2 regions of the Achromobacter sp. NPDC058515 genome follow, and region 1 is predicted to be linked to the other one. Evidence: riboswitches for the same ligand, from Rfam matches in the RefSeq annotation. Region 1 holds a riboswitch; the other holds the start of a gene.
What was found. Region 1 has a riboswitch for glycine ahead of gcvT (glycine cleavage system aminomethyltransferase GcvT). Riboswitches for the same ligand answer to the same signal wherever they lie in the genome.
Positions count from the first base shown of each region.

Region 2: another riboswitch for glycine. It lies ahead of ACFWP0_RS17430 (D-amino acid dehydrogenase); the one in region 1 lies ahead of gcvT (glycine cleavage system aminomethyltransferase GcvT).

Region 1 covers NZ_JBHXNI010000003.1:189,812-193,013, reverse strand. Annotated here, with positions in the region: gene gcvP (aminomethyl-transferring glycine dehydrogenase) at 1-92, opposite strand, end outside; gene gcvH (glycine cleavage system protein GcvH) at 195-572, opposite strand; gene gcvT (glycine cleavage system aminomethyltransferase GcvT) at 672-1,772, opposite strand; glycine riboswitch at 1,859-1,981, opposite strand; glycine riboswitch at 2,017-2,112, opposite strand; gene ACFWP0_RS06905 (ZIP family metal transporter) at 2,187-3,080, opposite strand; gene ACFWP0_RS06900 (superoxide dismutase) at 3,111-3,202, opposite strand, start outside.
Region 2 covers NZ_JBHXNI010000009.1:220,447-223,648, forward strand. Annotated here, with positions in the region: gene ACFWP0_RS17430 (D-amino acid dehydrogenase) at 30-1,259, opposite strand; glycine riboswitch at 1,306-1,396, opposite strand; glycine riboswitch at 1,398-1,488, opposite strand; gene ampC (class C beta-lactamase) at 1,600-2,787, shown strand; gene ACFWP0_RS17440 (DUF2242 domain-containing protein) at 3,015-3,202, shown strand, end outside.

The sequences.
Region 1 (3,202 bases):
CCGATGACGGCAAGCATGGCGGCCTGGTCGGCGTCGGAGGGGCCGATGTGGCGGGGAATGAAGTCGGTATGAGTGTCTAGGGCGCGCGACATGGGGAGATCTCGGGGTAGCGGGTGTCGTCGAGGGACGGACGGTAGTGCTTCTTGCGTGGCGGGCGCGGCGCCTGGTCGGCCCCTCGCCCGCCACGAGCCGGCTTAGCCGTTGGCGACGGCTTCGTAGCCGGCGGCGTCCAGCAGCTTGTCGGCGTCGGCGGCGTTGACCGGCTTGATCTTGAAGATCCAGGCGGTGAAAGCCGATTCGTTGATCAGGTTGGGGTTGTTTTCGAGTTCTTCGTTGAAGGCGACGATTTCGCCGGCCACCGGCGCGTAGATGTCCGAGGCGGCCTTGACCGACTCGACCACGCCGGCGGTTTCGCCCGCGTTCAGCTTGGCGCCGACCTTTACGTCGCCAACGAAAACCAGATCGCCCAATTGATCCTGGGCGGTGTCGGTGATGCCGACGACGAACACGTCGCCTTCGGCTTTGACCCATTCATGGGACTCGGTGTACTTGCGATCGGTGGGCAGACTCATGGGAACTCCTGAGGGAATGCGGGTAGATGAATGGTGTTGCGCGCCTCGCGCGGGCGGCCGTCGCCCAGGCCGGGCCGGCGCTCGCGCGAAGCTTCGAGTTTACGAGTGTTCGACGGCTTTGCCGTTACGGACAAATGGCAGCTTGCAGACCAGGGCGGGCACCCATTTGCCGCGGATGTCGACCTCCACCGTATCGCCCGGACGCACGCCTTGCGGCAGGCGGGCAAAGCCGATGGACACGCCCAGCGTGGGCGACATGGTGCCGCTGGTGAGTTCGCCCGCGCCTTGCGGAGTGCGCACGGCCATGTGCGCGCGCATGACGCCGCGCTCTTGCAGCTTCAGGCCAAGGAAGGCGGCGGGGGTGGCGAACTGCTCCAGCGCGTCGCGGCCGATGAAACGGCGGTCGGCGTTCTTCAGCGACACCGTCCAGGTCAGGCCGGCTTCGCCGGGCTGGGTCAGCTCGTCCATATCCTGGCCGTACAGATTCATGCCGGCTTCCAGGCGCAGCGTGTCGCGCGCGCCCAGGCCGGCCGGACGCACGCCCTGGGCAGCCAGGTCGCGCCAGAGCTGCGCCACCTCGGCGGCGGGCAGCACGATTTCGAAGCCGTCTTCGCCGGTGTAGCCCGTGCGGGCGACCAGCGTGTCGTCGCCCACGATGGCGGCGACAAAGGGGGTCAGGGGTTCGGTGGCGGCTTGCCACGCCGGGCGCGCTGCCCACAGCTTGGCGCGGGCGTTGGGGCCCTGCACGGCCACCATGGCCAGGTCGCGGCGCGGAGCAATGACGACGTCGAACGAGCCGGCCTGCTTCACGCGCTGCATCCAGGCGACGTCCTTGTCGGCCGTGCCCGCGTTGACCACGACGCGCCATTCGTCGGCCGCGAAGAAATAGATGATCAGGTCGTCGATGACGCCGCCCTGCGGATTCAGCATGCAGCTGTAGAGCGCCTTGCCCGGCACCGTCAGCTTGGAGACGTCATTGGCGACCAGGCGCTGCAGGAAAGCGTAGGCGTCGGGGCCCGTCACGTCGACGTTGAGCATGTGCGAGACATCGAACATGCCGGCGTCCTGGCGCACCGCATGGTGCTCCTCGAGCTGCGAGCCGTAGGCCAGGGGCATGTCCCAGCCGCCGAAATCGACCATTCGGGCGCCGGCGGCGATGTGTTCTTCGGCCAGCGGGGTGCGTTTGAGGGTTGCGGACATGCGCGGGAACTCCGGGGCGGCAGTGATGCCAGGGTTACGGAATGCCGGTGGCGGCAAGCGGACTGCGCCCGCGCCACGGCTGAATCTTCCGCCCCTCTGTCCTTTTGCCTGAGAGTTGCCCCGCGTGGCGGGTTTGCACCTTCGGCGCCTGGGCTGCTCGCTATGTCCCTAGTTCAGGGGCGGCGCCAGGTCTCTCCAGAGTGCTGTTTTGCCGCGTCCAGCGGGTAAGAAAACCGGGACGGAGCAAGCATGTGCGGTATCGGTTGCCTGAGCGATTCTGGGCGAATTGCGCCTTCGGCGGCGGCCGGACTTACGGGCCGCTCTCTCCCGCAACATGCGTGACAGCGCCGAAAGCATACAACGAAAGCCGCGTGCCGAAAAGGCGGAAAACGAGGCGCTCGCCGTCAGGCCCCGCTAGGCCAGCGCCGTATCCAGCAGCATCATCAGCACGAAGCCCAGCATCAGCCCGCAGGTCGCGTAGATCTCGTGCCCCTTGCGGTGCGATTCCGGGATGATCTCGTGGCTGATGACGAACAGCATGGCGCCCGCGGCAAAGCCCAGCCCCCAAGGCAGGAGCGGCGCCGACCAGCCGACGATGGCGGCCCCCAGCACCGCGCCCAGCGGTTCGACCAGGCCCGACAGCATGCCCAGGGCCACGGCGAAGGTCCGCTTGTAGCCGGCGGCCAGCAAGGCCACGGCCACCACCAGCCCTTCGGGAATATCCTGGATGGCGATGCCGGTCGCCAGCGCCGTGCCGCGCACGGGGTCCCCGCCGGCATAGCCCACGCCGATCGCCAGGCCCTCGGGCAGGTTGTGCAGCGTGATGGCGAACACGAACAGCCAGGTGCGGCGCAGCCGGTGGGCCTCCATGCCCTCCCTGCCCTTGATGAAGTGCTCGTGCGGCAGAGTGCGGTCCATGAGCAGCAGGACCGCCGCCCCCAGCAGCACGGCGGCGCCGACCGTCAGGCCGGCGCCCCAGGGCCCGTAGCCCAGCTCCCGGCCCGCGGCGACGCCCGGCGCCACGAGCGAAAACGCGCTGGCCGCGAGCATCACGCCGGCCCCGAAGCCGAACATGCTGTCCTGCGCCTTCTGGGGGATAGTGCGGGCGAACAGGATGGGCAGCGTGCCCAGCGCGGTCGCGCCGGCCGCGACCAGCCCGCCCAGCAGCGCGTCGGCCACGTGCGGCGCCCGCACGTCCAGGTAGACCCAGAGCTGGTGCAGGCCCAGGCAGGACACCATGACAGCCAGCGTCCAGACGCTGATGCTGGTGGCTGCTGGCCGCAAGCGATGACGGCTGAAGGTATTCATGTGCCGCGGCACTCCTTGCGAGCGTTGCGCTCAGCCCTTTGCCGCTGCGTAGCGGCGCGCCACTTCGGGCCAGTTCACCACATTGTAGAAGGCGCCGATATATTCCGGCCGGCGGTTCTGGT
Region 2 (3,202 bases), on a different contig from region 1:
TTCCCGGATGCCCCGGAGCCGTTGTCCCGCTACGGCGCGGGCACGGCCTCGCTGACGCTCGCCGCCAGCATCTGCGCCGTCGCCGCGGACAGGGTCCATCCCAGGTGGCCGTGGCCCGTGTTGTAGAACACGCCGGGGCGTTTGCCCGGGCCCACGCGCGGCATCATGTCCGGCGTCATGGGGCGCAGGCCGCACCAGGGCACCACGCGCGAGGTCCGGATGCCGGGAAAGTGCTTGCGCGTCCAGTCCACCAGCGGCTGCACGCGCTCGGCGCGGATGTCCATGTTGAAGCCATTGAATTCCGCGGTGCCCGCCACGCGAAACCGGTCTCCCAGCCGGCTGGTGACGATTTTTGCGGCCTCGTCCAGCAGGCTCACGCCGGGGGCCGCCGCCAGGCTCTGCGCGTCGTCCAGATGCACGCTGATCGAGTAGCCCTTGACCGGATAGATGTTCAGCGCGTCTCCGAGCTGCCTGGCGAACTGCCGGCTGGCCGCACCGGCGCAAACGACGACGGCGTCGGCCTCGTGCTGTTCGCGTTCGCGGCCGTCGTCGCGCAGCATGTCCAGCACATAGGGGCGGCTGTCGCGGCTGATGTGGCGGATGTCCGCGTCCTGCACGAACTTCACGCCCCGGCGCTCGCAGGCGCGCGCCAGCCCGCTGGTGAATTTGTGGATGTCGCCGGTGGCGTCCGACGGGGTGTAGAAGCCGCCATGGCAGCCGGCCTGCAGGGCAGGTTCTATGCTGCGCGCCTCGTTGCTGGACACGGCGTAGCGTTCCAGGCCGCCTTCGCGCAGCAGCGCGTTTGCCCGGCTGGCGGCGTCGAAGCTGGCGGCGTCGTGATAGATGTGCAGGATGCCCCGGCGCTCCAGGTCGAAATCTATGCCTTCGTCCTCGGCCATCTCGAACAGGTGCTGGCGGGCCTGGATGGCCAGCCGGGTGGTGGCGATGGTGTTGCGGCGATAGTTGGGAATCTGCGCCATGAACTGCGCCAGCCACGAGTACTTGTGCCAGCTGAATCCGGGGTTGAGCAGCAGCGGCGCGTTGCGGCGCCACATCCAGCGCAGGCCTTTCATGATGGTGGCGGCGCTGTTCCAGACTTCGGCGTTGCTGGCCGACAGCTGGCCGCCGTTGGCATAGGACGTTTCCATGGCAGGGTAGCGCTGGCGGTCGTAGACCGTGACCGCGTAGCCCAGCTTGCTCAGGGCATAGGCGGACGTGACGCCGGTGATACCGGCGCCGATGATGGCGATGCGGGGCATGATGGCTCCAGAAAGGGTGGCGGCGGCCCTTGTTGGCCGCGGCGCCCCATCTGTCTCTGTACCTGAGAGCTTCACCCGCGCGCGGTCGGCGGCGGGATCCCCTTCGGTGGGCGCGCACGGCGCCTCTCTCCAGATTGTCTAGACCGCGCAGTCCTGTTGCCTGAGAGTTTCCGGGGCGGTTGCTCCGTCGGCGCCCGCCACGGGGGCGGGTCTCTTCTGCGGGGTTTTAAAACGACCCGCAGAGCATATCCAAAAACGGGCTGGGCGACGTTAGGGGTTAGTACCAGCATCGGCGCGCGCCAAGTTACGATGCACGCAATTGAAACCTGAAGGACGATGCATGCGTATCCGAGGACTGCTGCGCGCAGGCTTGCTTTTCACCCCTGTTTTCGCCGGCGCAGCCGGACCCGCCTTGGCCCGCACGGAACTGCCGTCTCTCGATCTGGCGGTAAGCGAGGCCGCCCAGGCGGTCATGCGGCAGCACGACATTCCAGGGATGGCGATCGCCATCACCAGCCAAGGGCAGCAGCGGTTCTACACCTATGGCGTGCAATCGCGGCAGACGCGGCAGGCGGTCACGCGCGACACGATGTTCGAGCTGGGATCGATCAGCAAGACGTTCACGGCGACTCTTGCCGGCTACGCGCAGGCCCGGGGCCAGCTCGCGCTGAGCGATAGCCCCGCCAGGTTCCTGCCCGAACTTGCCGGCAGCGACTTCGCCAGGCTGACGCTGGTCAACCTGGCCACGCACACCACCGGCGGCTTCCCCTTGCAGGTGCCCGACGCGGTGCGCAACGAGGCGCAGCTGATGGACTACCTGAAGGCCTGGAAGCCCGCGCAAGCCCCCGGCACGTCCCGCAGCTACGCCAATCCCAGCATCGGGATGCTGGGCGTCGCGACGGCCCGAAGCATGAAGCAGCCGTTCGCGCAGGCGATGGGGGAGCTGTTCGCGAAGCTGGGCCTGTCCGATACCTTCATCGATGTTCCGGCGGACAAGATGTCCCGCTATGCGCAGGGCTACAACAAGCAGGGCGCGCCCGTGCGCGTGAACCCCGGCGTGCTGGCGGACGAAGCCTACGGCGTGAAGTCCAGCGCGCGCGACATGCTCCGGTTCGTCGAGGCCAACATGGGCATGGGCGTCCAGGACGAGCCGCTCAAGCGCGCCATTGCGGCTACGCATGTGGGGTACTACCAGGTGGGCGAGATGACGCAGGACATGGTCTGGGAGCAGTTTCCCTACCCGGTGGCGCTGGACACGCTGCTGGCCGCCAACGCCGGCACGCTGAACAGCCAGAGCCATGCGGCCGCGGCCTTGAATCCGCCGCTGGCCCCGCAGGAGGCGGCATGGATCAACAAGACCGGGGCGACGAACGGCTTTGGCGGCTATGTGGCCTTCGTGCCCGCCAGGAAGCAGGGGATCGTGATCCTGGCGAACAGGAACTATCCGAACGAGGCCCGCGTGCGGCTGGCGGCGGGCATCCTGGATGAACTGGACAAGCTGGGGCGGCAGGACCGGGCGGCGCGCTGAGCGGCGGCGCGCTTGAGGCCGCAGTCGTGCACGACGGGTCGCCCCAGGTTATCTATTTCGATACTAATTACAACTCGACCTTTGGTCCGGGGGCTTGGCGGCCTTGCTGTTTGTCCCCGCCCCAGCCCCGAGCTTGTTTCAACATATCACCGCAAAAAACCCGTCCCCAATAACTGGTCCGGTTTCTTGGCCGATAATGGACTTCGTTGCCCCAAGCCGGACCCCTTATGCCCAGCGTCACCCGCCGTATCGCTTTCCCTCTGCTTGCCGCTCTGACGGCCGCCCTGGCCGGATGTTCCTCCCCCAAGCCTGCCTATGAAAAAGAGGATTTCGCGCAGAGCGACACCTTCTCCCGGACCTTTCCCGCCGCCAGCACCGCGGCGTGCGATGCGGGCCGCCGGGCCTTGCTGAGCCA